DNA from 4 places in the Rahnella sp. BIGb0603 genome. Region 3 is predicted to be linked to each of the others. Evidence: predicted binding sites of a transcription regulator. Region 3 holds the regulator's gene; each other region holds the start of a gene.
What was found. Region 3 encodes CRP, which controls carbon source genes, mostly activating them, when cyclic AMP is high. Its sites were predicted from a motif close to ATGTGANNNNNNTCACAT; they were not measured.
Positions count from the first base shown of each region.

Region 1: a site for CRP is predicted at 1,037-1,054, ahead of ompW (outer membrane protein OmpW). Genes of this name have one in related genera too.
Region 2: a site for CRP is predicted at 3,498-3,515, ahead of M2403_RS06065 (arabinose ABC transporter substrate-binding protein). Genes of this name have one in related genera too.
Region 4: a site for CRP is predicted at 2,711-2,728, ahead of M2403_RS00585 (YchE family NAAT transporter). Genes of this name have one in related genera too.

Region 1 covers NZ_JANUEX010000001.1:104,676-109,125, reverse strand. The annotation lists gene M2403_RS00510 (YciC family protein) at 1-420, opposite strand, end outside; gene M2403_RS00505 (YkgJ family cysteine cluster protein) at 509-910, opposite strand; gene ompW (outer membrane protein OmpW) at 1,204-1,836, shown strand; gene M2403_RS00495 (BON domain-containing protein) at 1,908-2,222, opposite strand; gene trpA (tryptophan synthase subunit alpha) at 2,447-3,253, opposite strand; gene trpB (tryptophan synthase subunit beta) at 3,253-4,443, opposite strand.
Region 2 covers NZ_JANUEX010000002.1:193,591-198,040, reverse strand. The annotation lists gene araH (L-arabinose ABC transporter permease AraH) at 1-530, opposite strand, end outside; gene araG (L-arabinose ABC transporter ATP-binding protein AraG) at 546-2,129, opposite strand; gene M2403_RS06065 (arabinose ABC transporter substrate-binding protein) at 2,247-3,233, opposite strand; gene M2403_RS06060 (ribulokinase) at 3,650-4,450, shown strand, end outside.
Region 3 covers NZ_JANUEX010000009.1:26,804-31,253, forward strand. The annotation lists gene M2403_RS20650 (MFS transporter) at 1-283, opposite strand, end outside; gene M2403_RS20655 (LysR substrate-binding domain-containing protein) at 488-1,399, shown strand; gene M2403_RS20660 (OsmC family protein) at 1,401-1,808, opposite strand; gene crp (cAMP-activated global transcriptional regulator CRP) at 2,171-2,803, shown strand; gene M2403_RS20670 (YccS/YhfK family putative transporter) at 2,865-4,450, shown strand, end outside.
Region 4 covers NZ_JANUEX010000001.1:121,308-125,757, reverse strand. The annotation lists gene adhE (bifunctional acetaldehyde-CoA/alcohol dehydrogenase) at 1-2,446, opposite strand, end outside; gene M2403_RS00585 (YchE family NAAT transporter) at 2,978-3,622, shown strand.

The sequences.
Region 1 (4,450 bases), on a different contig from region 3:
GAAGACGAACAGCAAAAGGATTAAGCGCGGCAACACCGGCAAAGAAGCGGTCACCACCTGGGTTATGCTGGCGCGCACGCCCTGTGAAACCAGCTGGATCAGCGTCAGGATCCCGCCAACCAGAATCACATTTCCGGCCAGCGTCGAGAACAGCGCCGCAATGCTGTAGCGGAAAATGGCGCTTTGTTGTTCCGGCGTGACCTGTTGTTCAATGAAACCCATCATATCGGCGACGCTCATGCCCGCCATGTTGTTCATAAGTTGCCCGATAGCATCAAGCTGATCGGCTGACGGGCTTAAAATCCAGCTCAATATGACGGTAATTAATGCGGCCAGCAGGGAAAGCGCGAAAACGCTACTCAGCTGATTACGCAAAAAATTATAACTGTCACGGTACAATGTACTGGCCGTGATAGACATGGACGCTCCTTGGCACAAGCTAAAAATAACAAGGCGGGGATTGTAACCTGTAATAGGCCCCCGCCGATACTTTTGCGCTGACTTCCTGTCAGTCAGCCTGATGAACCTCTGCCAGCTCTGGCGTGAAAGACCCGACATCAATCATCGGTAAATCCACATCCAGCGGCGGCAGGCCGTAACGCGCACGTGCGCGATCGCAGGCCGTATTGGCGACACCGTTCAGCCCCGACTGATCAAACTCGCGGCAGGGTGTCGGGCGGTTAAGGTAAACAGAACAGGAAACCGATTGTCCCACTTCCCCTTCCAGAGCCACACAGCGAGGCGACTTGCTGTTGGTGCCTTTCATGCAGCTCAAAAAAGGCGTGACTTGTTCTGTCAGTGCCTGCGGAACAACGCCGCCAGCTTCTTCAGATTCAGCCCAATAAAATGAAACACGGAAATAGGCGCAGCACGCGCCACAGGTCATACAAGGATTATTAATTTCGCTCATCTTGGGAAGCTACCGACTCCTTACGGCACCAAACCAAAACCAACAGGGTTCAGGCAAATTACGCAGCGGCATTTTTTTTAGCAACTGAAATTTTTGGGCTTTAATGAAACAGCAAAATCCCCTCGTTTTTGATGCAGATCAATTCCTTTGTTTTTAGAGATTTAGATCGGATTGAGAAAGATGCAATTTATGAAAAATTGTTTTAAAGATGTGATCCCGCTTTGATCAAACCGTACCAAAGAGTAGGTATCATTCGCGCGGCCAATAAATAAACCACACAAAGGGAAGGGACAATGAAAGCAGCATATTGGGCATTAGTGGCAGCAGCGGCATTTCCGGCAATCGCGAGCGCACATGAAGCAGGGGATGTGATTGTTCGTGTAGGGACAGCAACCGTTCGTCCAACCGAAGGTTCAGACAACGTACTGGGGCTGGGTTCTTTTAACATCAATAACAACACGCAGATGGGTTTGACGCTCGGCTATATGTTTACCGACAACATCGGGATGGAACTGCTAGCCGCGACGCCATTCCAGCATAAAATCGGTCTGAAAAGCACCGGAACAATTGCTGAAGTGAAACAGTTGCCGCCGTCATTGATGGCGCAATACTACTTTGGGGATAAGCGCGACAAACTGCGTCCGTACCTCGGTTTGGGTATCAACTACACCACCTTCTACGATACGAATTTCAACCAGACCGGGCGCGATGCCGGGCTTTCTGATCTGAGCGTAAAAGACTCCTGGGGCGTGGCCACGCAGGCGGGCCTGGATTACAATCTCGATGATAACTGGCTGATCAACATGTCGGTCTGGTGGATGGATATCGATACAGAAGTTAAATTCAAAGCAGGCGGCGAGCAGCAAAACATCAACACCCGGATTGATCCATGGGTCTTTATGTTTGGCGTCGGCTATCGTTTCTGATATTGCCTGTTACGTTGCAAAAAAAAGAGGCGCTTTGGCGCCTCTTCGTATTTCATCAGAAAGATCTCTGATTATTTCAGTCGCATATCGTTCTCGATGGAGCGTACACCCGCCACGCCACGCGTGACTTCTACCGCACGGTTTGCATCTGCCGTTGACGTCACGAAACCACTCAACTGAACGCGACCTTTGAAGGTCTCAACGCTGATTTCCCGTGATTTGATGGTCTTATCGGCCAGCAGGGCGGATTTGACTTTCGTGGTGACTACGGTGTCATCGATGTAACCACCCGTGCCTTCAGATTTTTTTGTCGGTGCGCAGGCAGCCACGGCCATGACGACCACTGCGGCCATGCAGAAAGCAGACAATGTCTTGAATAGCTTCATAAATAACTCTCCATGCTTTGTTATAAAACCAAAAGTCACCCGATTCAGACTCAGGCAAACAATACTTCGAGCACCCGTATTGTTATTGATTTGCCGAGTGATTTTAGTTTGGATTATTGGCGGGGTTTATACAAATCGAATGGAGAAAAAAAACGTAAGAATTTAAAAGAAACAGAACCTTAGTCAGGTATTGAATAAGGTTCTGTTTGCAGAAGCGCACGCGATTACGTGCGGGTGGCGGCTTTCATTTCACTGACGAAACGGGAAAGCTGAGCCAGCATTTCTGAAGGCTGATGCTGATTATTCTCTATGATGCGTACCGTCGCGGAACCGGAAATAGCCCCCGCCGCACCGGCGGCCAGCGTTTCTTTCACCTGTGAAGGCTCAGAAATTCCGAAGCCTTGCAAAGGCGGCGCTGCGTTATATTCACGCAGTTTATCCACCAGATGATTCAGCGGCGTCAGGGCGCGTTTTTCCGTCCCGGTCACACCAGCGCGTGACAGCAAATAGGTGTAGCCGCGGCCATGAGAGGAAATCTCGCGCAGCAGATCGTCTGACGCATTCGGCGGGCAGATGAAGATCGGCGCGATGCCGTGACGCAGCGCCGCCGCGCGGAACGGGGCCGATTCTTCAAACGGCACGTCGGCGACCAGCACGGAGTCCACGCCCACTTCAGCGCAACGCTGGTAAAAAGTTTCAATGCCGTTATGGAACACCAGGTTGGCGTACATCAGCAGGCCGATCGGGATATCCGGATGTTTTTCGCGAATGCGCGCCAGCATATTGAAGCATTGTGTTGGCGTCACCCCGGCGGCAAACGCGCGCAGGTTGGCGTTCTGAATCGTCGGGCCGTCTGCCAGCGGATCAGAGAACGGAATGCCCAGCTCCAGCGCGTCGGCACCGGCTTCAATCAGCGTATCGATGATGGACAGGGACAGCTCAACGCCCGGATCACCCAGCGTCACGAAGGGAACAAAGGCACCTTCTTTTTTGCTTTCCAGACGCTTAAATAATTGCTGATAACGTTCCATTAAATTTCTCCCCGGGCAGTCAGGATGTCATGTACGGTGAAAATATCTTTGTCGCCGCGGCCAGAAAGATTCACCACCAGAATTTGTTCTTTCTCTGGCGTTTCCTTGATAAGTTTCAGCGCGTAAGCCAGCGCGTGTGAAGATTCCAGTGCCGGAATAATCCCTTCATGGCGGGACAATTCTTTAAAGGCGTCCAGTGCTTCGTCATCGGTAATCGATACATATTCCGCGCGGCCGATGCTGTTCAGGAAAGCATGCTGCGGCCCGACAGACGGGAAATCCAGACCGGCAGAAATGGAATAAGATTCTTCAATCTGGCCTTCTGAGGTTTGCATCATCGGGGCTTTCATCCCGAAATAGATACCGACGTGACCGTGTTTGAGCGGCGCGCCGTGTTGCCCGGTTTCGATACCCAGGCCACCCGGTTCAACACCAATCAGCTTCACGCTGGTGTCATCGATGAAATCAGCAAACATACCGATGGCGTTAGATCCACCGCCGACGCAGGCGATCACCGCATCCGGCAGACAGCCTTCGCGTTCCTGCATCTGCGCTTTGGTTTCTTCGCCAATCATGCGCTGGAATTCACGCACGATGGTCGGATAAGGATGCGGACCTGCCGCGGTACCCAGCATATAGTGAGCGGTTTCATAGCTGCCAGACCAGTCGCGCAATGCCTCGTTACAGGCATCTTTCAGCGTGGAAGAGCCGCTGTGAACCGGGATCACTTCGGCGCCCATCAGACGCATACGGAACACGTTCGGTGACTGGCGTTCAATGTCTTTCGCGCCCATATAAATCCGGCACTTCAGGCCGAGCAGGGCACAGGCCAGAGCGGACGCCACACCGTGCTGACCGGCACCGGTTTCAGCGATGATTTCGGTCTTGCCCATGCGCTTTGCCAGCAACGCCTGACCCAGCACCTGGTTGGTTTTGTGCGCGCCGCCGTGCAGCAGATCTTCACGCTTGAGATACAGCTTGGTTTTAGTGCCTGCGGTCAGGTTTTTACACAATGTCAGCGCCGTCGGACGGCCTGCATAGTTTTTCAGTAAATCGATGAATTCAGCCTGAAACGCCGGGTCAGGCTGCGCGCTGACAAAAGCTTCTTCCAGCTGCACCAGCGCAGGCATCAGAATTTGCGGGACGTACTGGCCGCCAAATTCGCCGAAGTAGGGATTAAGTAAAGTCATGTGATTC
Region 2 (4,450 bases), on a different contig from region 3:
CAGTTGGCATAGCCGAGCGCGAAGAAACGTTCGTCTTCGATACCGACCGCTTTACCGTCAGAAATGATGTACGCCAGACCGCGCACAATCTGCATGGTGGCAAGTGTGGTGATCAGCGCGTTGATTTTCAGACGGGCGATAACAAAGCCGTTGAGCAAACCGGTCAGCATTCCGAGCAGCAAACCGGCGGCGACGCCAATCCACAGGCTTTCGGTCATGTTGATGACCACTGCCGTGGTAACACCGGCGCAGGCAATCACCGAGGCGACGGACAGGTCGAAGTCGCCGGATGCCAGACAGAACAACATTCCGCAGGCCACCATGCCGGACATTGAAATCGCCAGCCCCAGCCCTTTCATGTTGATGAAGGAACTGAAGTTCGGCACAAAAATCGTACAGGCGAGAAACAGCACGGCGAAGACCACCAGCATGCCGTAGCTGTCCCAGATTCGCATCAGGCCTTGCCCGCTGCGCGATGCAGCAGAAGGTTGATCCGGTTTGGCTGAATTGGTTGTCATACTCGACATAATATTTTTGCTCCTCAGTCAGGCAGCGTCAGGGGCAGAATCAAGATCTGGCGTCCGCAACATGGCGAGCCCCAGCGCTTTTTCTTCGGTAGCGTCGTCGTGCAACAGTTCGCCGGAGATGGCGCCTTCGCGCATCACCACAATTCTGTCCGCCAGACCCAGCACTTCCGGTAAATCACTGGACGCAAACAGCACGGCAATGCCCTGTTTCGCCAGTGAGTAAATCACGTTGTAGATTTCATGCTTGGCGCCGACGTCAATACCGCGCGTCGGTTCGTCGAGCAAAATGACCTTCATTTCTTCCGACAGCCAGCGGCCAAGAATGGCTTTTTGCTGATTACCGCCGGAAAGGTTCATGATCAGCTGCTGGTCGCTCGGGGTTTTGATGTTCAGCGCTTCGATATGCTTGCGCGCATTTTTGGCTTCCCAGGCGTTGTTGATCAGGCACCCCGCTTTCACCGTTTTGCGGCGGGCGCTGATGTTGATATTGTCGCGCACCGAATGCACCGGAATGATGCCGTCGGCCTTGCGGTCTTCCGGGCACAGCATGATGCCGAGGCGGATGGCGTCAGCCGGTTTACGGATATTCAGTGCTTCGCCGTCCAGCCTGACGGTGCCGCCGGTAATGCGCGTGCCGCCGAACAGGCCTTTCATCAGCTCGCTGCGCCCTGCGCCGACCAGCCCGAAAAGACCGACAATTTCCCCCTGACGCACGGTCAGGCTGACCGGCGTTCTCACGCCTAGTGCTTTGACGTCGTCCAGTTCCAGACGGATTTCGCCGTGCGGACGCGGCGCGTAACCGTAGATATCATCCAGATTGCGGCCGACCATAGCCTGCACCAGCTTGCTGTTATCGACCTGCGTCATGTCGTCGAAGGTCCGCACGTAACGGCCATCTTTGAAAACAGTGACAGCGTCACTTAATGCAAAAATTTCTTCCATACGGTGTGAAACATACAAAATGACGCGCCCTTCGGCACGTAACTCGCGGATAACGCGGAACAATTGTTCAATTTCACGGGCAGACAGCGAGCTGGTCGGTTCGTCGAACGCAATGATTTTGGCGTTACGCGCCAGCGCTTTCGCAATTTCCACCATCTGCCACTGGCCGATGGAGAGATATTTCAGCGGCGTGTCCGGGTCGATATCCAGCCCGAGATGTTCCAGCTGGATTTTGGTTTCATAGCGCAGCAATTTGCGGTTCACGAACCCGTGTTTACTCGGCAACTGCCCGAGATAAATGTTTTCTGCCACCGTCATTTCCGGCACCAGATGCAGTTCCTGATAAATGATCGCCACACCGGCATCGAGCGCATCGGTGGTGTTGTTAAATGCTACCGGCTGGCCTTTGATGTGAATGTTGCCCTGCGACGGCTGGTAGTTTCCGCTGAGGATTTTCAGCAGCGTGGATTTCCCCGCGCCGTTCTCGCCCATCAGCGCATGGATTTGCCCGGCATAACAATTGAAAGAAATACCGTCCAGCGCTTTCACGCCCGGAAAAGTTTTGCCAATGTCATGGAATTCCAGATACGGCGTGGCCGCATCAAACTCCGTCAGCGACGGTGTCAGCAAAGGCGTCTTGTTTGAAGATTGCTGAGTCATAGTGGCTACCTGGAAAAATATGTGAAGGATTTCAAACCGATTACTGCACCACAGAAAACAGTCGCACTTCTTAACCGTCGTCCGTGGTGCAGTAACGCAATTCAGATCAGGCAAAAGTTACATTAAGCCTTTCTTCTTCAGCTCTTCTTTGAAGTTGTCGCGGGTGATCAGCACAACGTCGGTCACTTCGGTGAATTTCGGCGGTTCAACACCTTTGGTCACCCACTCATTCAGCATCTGGATACTTTTGTAACCGTGGATATCCGGGCTCGGTAACAGGGAACCGTAGAAGCCGGTTTGCGCGCTTTTTGACAGCTCATTCACCGCGTCAACCCCGTTGATGCCGATGCCGATCACGTTCGCCGCTTTAAAGCCCTGACCTTCTGTTGCACGCACGCCACCCAGAACGGTGTTGTCGTTCATGCCGATAATCAGCCAGTTTTTCACTTCAGGATGTTGCACCAGCAGGGAGTTACCGGCGTCCAGTGCGCCCGGGATATCGTTGGATTTTGTCGGCACTTTATAGATTTGTTTTTCAGGGAAACCGGCGGCTTTCAGCGCATCCATAGAACCGCTGGTGCGGCGGCGTGCGGTATCCAGCTCATCCGCGGTAATCGCCATTACGCCGGTATCAGCCACTTTCCAGCCGCGTTTTTGCATTTCCTTATACAGTTCCTGCCCCTGACGTTCGCCGATTTTGGTCGCCGCCATCATGACCAATGGCACTTCTTCCATCGGTTTGCCTTTGGCATTCACAAACTGGTCATCCACCTGGATCACTTTCATGTCATAGCTGCGGGCTTTGGCCATGATGGCAGGCCCCAGACGCGGATCCGGCGTACAGATAACAAACCCTTTCGCGCCGTTCGCCGCCAGGCTGTCGATGGCATTCAGCGTTTTTTCGCCATCCGGCACGGCAATTTTAATGACCTCGAAATTCAGGTCTTTACCGGCCTTATCAGCGAACCGCCATTCAGTCTGGAACCACGGTTCTTCCGGTTGTTTAACCAGAAAACCCAGCTTCGGATTGTCTGCTGCCATAGCTGAATGTGACATAACAGCCGCTAACCCGACCGCCGCCAGCGCCTTAGTGAATTTATGCATGATGTTCTCCGACTTTTATTGTTGTTTTTCACGATTCCGGCCTTAATCCGGGTGGCTGTCCGCAATCATGAAAACGTTATCATTGGCGTAAGGAAACAAAATCAGAGCGCGGCGAAGTCCGGTTTATAGCGGATTTGCGTCACGCTCTGTTGTAAGACGCAGTAAGTTTTAGCGGTAATTTTGCAGCGGAATGTAGAGCGCTATCACACGGCGGGAAAACAGCAGGTTTGTACATAGATATAGCGATTTTAGCCAAACACTAACATTTGACCAACCTCACAGAAACATCATGGGGAGCAGATTTGTGCATACTTCCAGCTAACGCCTCCTCACTCACTTTTTGCCATCCTCCTACTGTTAGAGCAATTCGATTCGCCGCCGTAATGACTACGGCAAACCTGAAGGAGTGAGAAAGAATGACGCAAGGTGCGATTGCTCTTGGTCTTGATTTTGGCAGCGATTCCGTCCGCGCACTGGCCGTTGATTGCCAGACCGGTGCCGAAATGGAAACCGACGTGGTTTACTACCCGCGCTGGAATGAGGGCCGTTACTGTGATGCGGCAATAAATCAGTTCCGCCACCATCCCCTTGATTATATTGAAGCGATGGAACAGGCGATTAAAAACGTCGTACAACGTCTTGGCAACGAACGCTCAGCGCGCGTGGTCGGTATCGGCGTGGATTCCACCGGTTCCACACCCGCACCGGTCGATAAAGACGGCAACATTCTGGCACTGAATCCTGAGTTCGCCGAAAACCCGAACGCCATGTTCGTGTTATGGAAAGATCACACGGCGATAGAAGAAGCCGAAGAAATTAACCGTCTGTGCCGCAGCGGTGATTTCCCCGACTATTCCCGCTATATCGGCGGCGTCTACTCCTCCGAATGGTTCTGGGCCAAAATTCTCCATGTTTCCCGCGCCGACCCTGCTGTCACCAAAGCCGCCGCCTCCTGGGTGGAATTATGCGACTGGGTGCCCGCCCTGCTTTCCGGCACCACCGCGCCGGATAAAGTCGTACGTGGCCGTTGCAGCGCCGGACACAAAATGCTCTGGCATCCGTCGTGGGGCGGCCTGCCGCCAAAAGATTTCTTCGCCGCGCTCGATCCTTTGCTGGTTGAACACCTGCCGTATCCGCTGTTTACCAACACCGTCACCGCTGAACAGGCTGTCGGCACGCTGACGCCTGAATGGGCAGAACGCCTCGGCCTGCCCGCC
Region 3 (4,450 bases):
GGCCGAATCCCAGCAAACCGAAGCAGAGCGCGAATCCGCCTAGCAAAAACAGCGAGATAACAAGTACTTTTTTGTAGCCGAAGCGGTCATTCAGCCAGCCAGCGGGGATCTGAAACAGCGAATAGGCCAGGAAGAAAATGCCGGTGATGTAACCCAGCTGCTCTGGTTGCAGGTTAAATTCGCGCTCAATCGGCAGCAGCGCGAACCCCATCACCGTTTTGTCGATATACACCACCGCATAACCGACGAACAGCAGGAAGATCATCAGGGAACGACTTTTCATAGCGGATATCCCTTTTTGTTATCACCGCGTCAGAAGTTCTCACTGTCGGGCGAAAAGTAAAATGCGACATGCATCACGTAATCAACTGAATAACAACGCATTATTTATTCCAAATCTGAAGCTATCAGCTTTACAGGTTTGCCATAAGATGCAATTTTTGGGCGGGTGATGCTTTTTACTGATAGGGCTTTCAAGCGAGGCGACATGCGTTATTTACCGAAATTGCAGCAACTCAAGGTTTTCCAGCAGGTTATCCGCAGCGGCAGTATTCGCGGCGCGGCGCGGGCGATGAATCAGTCGCAGCCCGCGGTCAGCAGAACCTTGCGGGAACTGGAACAAACGCTTGAAACTCAGCTTATCGTGCGCGGCAATCAGGGCATGGCGCTGACGGAAACCGGCCGTGCCTTTGCGCAGCGCATGCAGTTTATTCTCGAAGAACTTGAACGCGCGGCGGATGAGATCCGGCAGATTAATCAGTATTCGCAGGGTTCGGTGGCTATCGGGTTTTCATCACTGCTGGCGCTGACGGTATTTCCGGCCCTCAGTGAAGCGTTCAAAACGCAATTTCCCCAGTCCAAACTGCTGATTAAAGAAGGCCAGCTTTCGACGCTGTTACCGGCGCTGCGTGAAGGGAAACTCGATTTTGCCGTCGGGACCGCCGGGCCGGGTTTTCCGCTGGAGGATTTGGTGCGTGAGCCGCTGTTTAGCGCCCCTTTTGGCGTGATTGCGCGGCAAGGCCATCCGCTGGCAGATGCCACCACGCTCGACGAATTGCAATGCGCGCGCTGGGTGTTGCCGGAAACGGATATGGGTTACTACCAGCAGATTCAGCTTTCGATGAACGGCTTTAACGCACCAGCCGGGGAAACGCCGGTAAGAACGGATTCGGTAGTGTGCGGGCTGAATATGGTGTTGCAGTCGGATTATCTGACGATTGTGGCGAAGGCCATGCGCGCGCCGTTCGGCTTACAGGACAGGCTTTGCCTGCTCAATATCGATACGCTGCCGGAAGCGGAATATTGCGTGCTCTATTCGCAGAAATCGCCGCTGACGTTTGCCGCGCGGCGATTTCTGGATTTACTGCGAAGTCAGTGCCAGTCGTACCACTGGTCGTGACTTATTCGGCGTTCACTACTTCAAAACTGTGGGTGATTGTCGCGGCTTTGCCCAGCATCAGGGAAACGGAGCAATATTTTTCCGCAGACAGGCTGACTGCGCGTTCCACAATTTTATCCGTCAGGTCTTTGCCGGTGACGATGAAATGCAGGTTGATGTGCGTGAACAGACGCGGTGCTTCTTCGCGGCGCTGAGACGTCAGTTTCACTTCGCAGTCACGCACGTCGTTGCGGCCTTTTTGCAAAATAGACACTACATCAATCGCGCTGCAACCGCCCGCCGACATCAGCAACATTTCCATCGGGCTCGGGGCTTTGTCGCCCGCATTACCATCCATTGTGATCTGATGGCCCGACGCTGACTCACCTAAAAACGTCAGCCCTTCTACCCATTTTACGCGTGCGTGCATGTGCTCTTCTCCCGGTGGATAAATTCGTCAAATTTTCCCCTCAGACTACCCTTTCACCCAAAAACTGGCAACGTAACCCGATCGCCATCATGCTGAAGCGAGACAACAGAAGACAGCATTGCAAACCTGTGTTACAAACAAAGCCGAAACATACTTTCCAGTAAATTGCGGTGACGGTTTTTGCGGTTTAAGAACAGAACCCACGGTGTTAACAGCAATAATCAGGCTGTTTCACTCCGACATCCGCTTGCAGCATTTCTGGGGAGTTATATGCTGAAAGGGCGCTTTTTAAAGTAAGTGCCGTACAGGGAACTCTGAGCCCTGTGATTTTGGGCAGCGATAACAACAGAGGATAATAGCAAATGGTTCTCGGCAAGCCACAAACAGACCCGACTCTCGAATGGTTCCTGTCTCACTGTCATATACATAAGTATCCTTCTAAAAGTACGCTGATTCACCAAGGTGAAAAAGCCGAAACGCTGTACTACATCGTGAAAGGGTCGGTTGCCGTCCTGATTAAAGATGAAGAAGGCAAAGAAATGATACTGTCATACCTTAACCAAGGTGACTTCATCGGCGAGCTGGGACTCTTCGAAGAAGGGCAGGAACGCAGTGCCTGGGTGCGTGCTAAAACTGCCTGCGAAGTGGCTGAAATTTCTTATAAAAAATTCCGCCAGCTGATTCAGGTAAACCCGGATATTCTGATGCGTCTTTCCGCGCAGATGGCAAACCGTCTGCAAGTGACGTCAGAGAAAGTCGGCAATCTTGCCTTCCTCGACGTAACAGGCCGTATCGCGCAAACTTTGCTTAATCTGGCTAAACAGCCTGATGCAATGACCCATCCGGACGGGATGCAAATCAAGATAACCCGTCAGGAAATCGGCCAAATCGTCGGTTGTTCACGTGAAACAGTCGGACGTATTCTCAAAATGCTGGAAGATCAAAGCCTGATCTCCGCACACGGTAAAACGATTGTCGTTTACGGCACACGTTAATCCCTCAGAAATTGGCGCGACAGCTAACTGTCGCGCCTTTTTTATGGGCTAAGCTTTACGCATGACGCTATGGCGAAGACTGTTCTATCATCCCGAAGTTAACTACGCGCTGCGCCAGACGCTGGTGTTGTGCCTGCCTGTTGGCATTTGCTGGCTTTTTGGCAATCTGCAAATGGGTCTGCTGTTCTCTCTGTGTCCCGCCTGCTGCAATGTCGCGGGTCTGGATACGCCACACAAACGCTTTTTCAAACGTCTGATGGTCGGCGGCACGCTTTTTGCCCTGAGCAGCATTCTGCTGCAAGTGATGCTGGAAAGCTGGCACATTCCCCTGCCGCTCATCATGCTGTCGCTGGCGTTACTGCTGGGCGTGACCGGTGAAATCAGCCCGCTGCATGCGCGTCTGTTGCCCGGTGCGCTGGTGGCGACCATCTTCACGCTGAGCATGGTGGGTCTGCGTCCGATGTGGCAAGCTCCGGCGCTGTTCGCCGCAGGCACCGCCTGGTACGGTATCTTTAACTGGGCGTGGTTTCGTATTTCAAAAGAACAACCGATGCGCGAAACCCTCAGCCAGCTCTATCTGCAACTGGCAGATTACTTCGAGGCGAAATACAGCCTGCTGACGCAACACACCGATCCTGAAACCGCGCTACCGCCACTGCTGGCGCGTCAGCAACAGGTTATCGATCTGATTGCCCTGCTTTATCAGCAACTGCACATGCTGCCGCAACACGGACATCATCATCACCATAAGCGACTGTTCCAGCGTTTTCAGGTCGCACTCGATTTGCAGGAACACATCACGGTGAGCCTGCATCAGCCGGAAGAAGTGCAAAAGCTGGTGGAAGAAAGCCACGCCGAAGCGGTTATACGACGTAATGCGCAGGTGATCTCCGCCCGTCTGCGGGTCATCGCTGATGACATTCTTTATCACCGTTTATCCGGGCGATTTACGATGGCCAACGAACTGGCCGCGCTGGAGAAAATCGCCGCGCGCAATCCGGAGAATCCGGTCGGTCAATTTTGCTATTACCATTTCAGCCGCATTGCGCGTTTATTGCGGACACAACGTCCGCTGTACCGACGCGATCTGATGAACACTCAGCCCCGCTTACCTTTCTGGCCGGCATTGAAAAGTTATCTTTCCTTTAAATCGGTCGCGCTGCGCAATGCTGCCCGGCTGGGCATCATCCTGGCGATTGGCAGCAGCCTTGGTCTGTTTTTCAATCTGCCCAAGCCCTACTGGATTTTGCTGACCATCATGCTGGTCAGCCAGAACGGCTATAACGCCACGCGCGTACGTATCCAGCATCGTGCGCTGGGGACGCTGGCCGGATTACTGATTGCATCCGGATTGCTGAAGCTGGAATTACCCGAAAGCACCACGTTGCTCTGCATGCTGCTGATTACTTTGTTGTCCTACACGGTTTTACGCAAAAACTACGGGCTGGCAATGGTAGGTATGACAGTGACAGCCGTGTATACCCTGCAACTGCTGGCGATGAATGGCGTACATTTTCTCGTACCACGGCTGATAGATACGCTGATCGGCTGTGCGCTGGCTTTCGGCGGCACCATCTGGTTGTGGCCGCAATGGCAAAGCGGTTTGCTGCGCCAGAATGCGCATCAGGCGCTGGAAACCTATCAGAA
Region 4 (4,450 bases), on a different contig from region 3:
GGATAGACGTTGGGATGCCGAGTTCCGCTTTGATTTCATCCAACCAGTTCAGCAGTTTTGCAATTTTCTGTGCAGTACGGTCACCAGGAGCACCCAGACCCAGATGGTCAGCGACTTCTGCGTAACGACGACGCGCTTGCGGGCGGTCATACTGACTGAAAGCAGTCTGTTTAGTTGGGTTATCGTTGGCGTTATAGCGAATCACGTTAGAAATTAACATGGCGTTAGCAAGGCCGTGCGGGATATGGAACTCAGAACCCAGTTTGTGGGCCATTGAGTGGCAAACCCCCAGGAAGGCGTTGGCAAACGCGATACCCGCGATAGTTGCCGCATTGTGAACACGTTCACGAGCAACTGGGTTTTTAGCACCGTCTTTGTAGCTGGCTGGCAGGTTTTCTTTCAGCAATTTCAGGGCCTGCAGAGCCTGACCGTCAGAATATTCGTTAGCCAGTACAGAAACGTAAGCTTCAAGTGCGTGAGTCACCGCATCCAGACCACCGAAGGCGCACAGTGATTTAGGCATGTTCATGACGAGGTTTGCGTCAACGATAGCCATATCAGGTGTCAGCGCATAGTCAGCCAGTGGATATTTCTGACCGGTTGCATCGTCGGTGACAACAGCGAACGGAGTCACTTCAGAACCTGTACCGGAAGTGGTGGTGACGGCAATCATTTTCGCTTTCACGCCCATTTTCGGGAATTTGTAGATACGTTTACGGATATCCATAAAGCGCAGCGCCAAATCTTCAAACTGAGTGTCCGGGTGTTCGTACAGAACCCACATGATCTTCGCGGCGTCCATTGGGGAACCGCCACCCAGAGCGATGATAACGTCTGGTTTGAAGGAATTCATTTGCTCAGCACCTTTACGAACGATGCTCAGAGTTGGATCCGCTTCAACTTCGAAGAACACTTCAGTTTCAATGCCGTGACCTTTCAGAACGCTGGTGATCTGGTCAGCATAGCCGTTGTTGAACAGGTAACGGTCAGTCACGATGAAAGCGCGTTTCGCTCCATCCGTTGCCACTTCTTCCAGCGCGATTGGCAGTGAGCCACGGCGGAAGTAGATTGATTTCGGAAGTTTATGCCACAACATGTTTTCTGCTCGCTTCGCTACAGTTTTCTTGTTGATCAAGTGTTTAGGACCGACGTTTTCAGAGATGGAGTTACCACCCCATGAACCGCAACCCAGCGTCAGAGACGGAGCAAGTTTGAAGTTATACAGGTCACCGATACCACCCTGTGAAGCCGGGGTGTTGATCAGGATACGTGCGGTTTTCATTTTGTTGCCAAAATAATTCACACGTTCTGGTTGGTTGTCCTGGTCTGTGTACAGACAAGATGTGTGGCCGATACCGCCCATTTCTACCAGTTTCTCAGCTTTGTTTACCGCATCTTCGAAATCTTTAGCACGGTACATTGCCAAGGTAGGGGACAGTTTTTCGTGTGCAAACGGTTCAGATTCGTCAACAACGCTGACTTCGCCGATTAACACTTTGGTGTTAGCAGGAACTTTGATGCCGGCCATTTCAGCAATTTTCACTGCTGGCTGACCTACGATAGCAGCGTTCAGACCACCATTTTTAAGGATGATATCAGAAACCGCTTTCAGCTCTTTGCCCTGCAGCATGTAGCCGCCGTGGGAAGCAAAACGTTCACGAACTGCATTATAAGCAGAATCAACGACGATAATGGACTGTTCAGAAGCACAGATTACGCCGTTATCGAAGGTTTTAGACATCAGAACAGAAGCGACAACACGTTTGATGTCGGCAGTTTCGTCAACAACAACTGGGGTGTTACCTGCACCTACACCGATCGCTGGTTTACCAGAGCTGTATGCGGCTTTAACCATGCCAGGACCACCGGTTGCCAGAATCAGGTTCAGGTCAGGGTGATGCATTAATTGGTTAGACAGTTCTACACTTGGTTCATCAATCCAGCCAATGATGTCTTTTGGTGCACCTGCAGCGATAGCGGCTTGCAGCACGATATCAGCAGCTTTGTTGGTCGCATTTTTTGCACGTGGGTGCGGGGAGAAGATGATGCCGTTACGGGTTTTCAGGCTAATAAGCGCTTTGAAAATCGCAGTAGAAGTTGGGTTGGTGGTTGGAACGATACCGCAGATCAGGCCGATTGGCTCAGCGATAGTGATGGTACCGAAAGTATCATCCTGACCCAGAATGCCACAGGTCTTTTCATCTTTGTAAGCATTGTAGATATATTCAGAGGCGAAGTGGTTTTTGATCACTTTGTCTTCGACGATACCCATTCCGGATTCTTCAACAGCCAGTTTGGCAAGGAGAATTCGAGAATCGGCAGCAGCCAGGGCGGCGGCAGCGAAAATCTTATCTACTTGTTCTTGACTGAAGTTGGCATATTCGCGCTGTGCCTTCTTGACTCGTGCTACGAGTGCGTTTAGTTCAGCGACATTTGTTACAGCCATAATGCTCTCCTGATAAAGTTAAACTCTTTTAGTAAATAATCTGCCAAAGACTAGTATAGACCTGCTATCAGTCACCGTGAGAAACTAATTAATGCTAAAGATCTCAATGTGTTGTCTTTGTCTCTTTATTTGCTCAAAGAGCTTTCAGTTGTGAAGCACCGGGTAAAGTCGATATCTTTTAAATCGCCTCTATCACTGAACGTTTTGTCTTCAAGTAACGCTGAGTGACTATGTACTGAGCTTACCTATTTGTAGGCAAGGTGAATTTGATCTGGATCACTGAATACCGATGCTGACACCATTCAGCAGTGTGTTGTTGAGAATGATTATCAAATTTACCCATGGATAATACAGTTTAGTAGCTAAAGTTATCAATAAAAAAACTCATTTTTAACAAAAGCCTTATTCACTGCCTTTATTTCTAAATCTGGTGATAAAAACTATGAAACGGCGTGGCGCCTTTACGGGGATTCCAGTACATTAGCGCCCATCAAAACCTTCTTCTGCTGGCATATTTGTGCGGAGTTCTGCGTGAGCCAATCTTTATTAGATTTTTCAGGGTATATCAAATTTTTCGTCGGCCTGTTTGCACTGGTCAACCCGGTAGGGATTTTGCCGGTTTTTATCAGCATGACCAGCTATCAGGCAGCGGCGGGGCGTAATAAGACCAACATGACAGCCAACCTGTCAGTGGCCATTATATTGTCGACGGCGCTTTTCCTTGGCGACGCGATTTTGCACCTGTTCGGGATTTCCATTGATTCGTTCCGTATTGCCGGCGGGATCCTGGTGGTGACGATAGCGATGTCGATGATCAGCGGAAAGCTGGGTGAAGATAAGCAGAACAAGCAGGAGAAATCAGAAACGGCAATCCGTGAAAATGTCGGCGTGGTTCCGCTGGCCTTGCCGCTGATGGCCGGACCGGGTGCGATAAGCTCGACGATTGTCTGGAGTTCACGGTACAACGGCTGGCAGAATCTGCTGGGGTTGACCGTTGCAATCATCTTCTTTGCATTCTGTTGCTGGCTGCTGTTCCGTGCGGCACCTTTATTAGTCCGCCTGTTAGGGCAAACCGGCATCAACGTCATTACCCGTATCATGGGTCTTTTACTGATGTCACTGGGTATTGAGTTTATCGTCACCGGTATTAAAGCTATTTTCCCCGGTTTGCTCTGATTCTTAGCCTGCAAATTCTCGCGGATACATTAACCTTATCCGTGAGAATTATTACTCCTTCTTATAATCCTGTGCATTATTACAGTGCAGCTAATGACTTAATTGAGAGCATTTGCACCCTAATGTGGCGTAAATCAACATTTCACCTTCCTTTTTAATCCAAGTCTCCATTTATTCTAATAAACTTAGCTAATTCTTCGCTAAATACCGTTATTTATTGCCCGTATTGCCGTTAATTTACCCACATCATTCTGTAAGGCTTGTGCAGGCCGTACCGAGATGTTATTAGTGTTAACACAGCAGTTAACAGCGCTTTATCCTTGAAATCATCCGATTGTTAACTGATTGTGTCAGAGCAATTCCTGAACAACCGTCTTTACAAAAAGGTGTGAAAAATACCGTATTAACTCGATATATAACAATGGGTTAAGTGCTATTTTTGATGTGAGGTCGCGGGTGTCCTTCTGGCACACTTAACGTATAAAAGAGAATTACGTAACAAATTTGCAAAATTTATTGGCGCCCGTATCAGGCTTCTGATAATTTTCAAATCGTCTTCAAAAATGGAATTTTGTTTAGAGTCATGCTCTGAGTGAGAATGAATCTTGCCAGGCGTAGAGAGATTGAAGCAATTTCATTTGTTTTGGAGAGTGTCGTGTCATCATGCGTATCACAAAATTATCCTCGCTCGCTTTCCGTGAAAAGAAAGTCAGGCATTGAGATGACGACAATTAACAACCTTGCGTTGACTCTCCCGATTCAACAAAACAAATCTTCAGTACTTCTTCTGATTAAAATGAATGACAGCGCTTAACTGCGACGGATTTT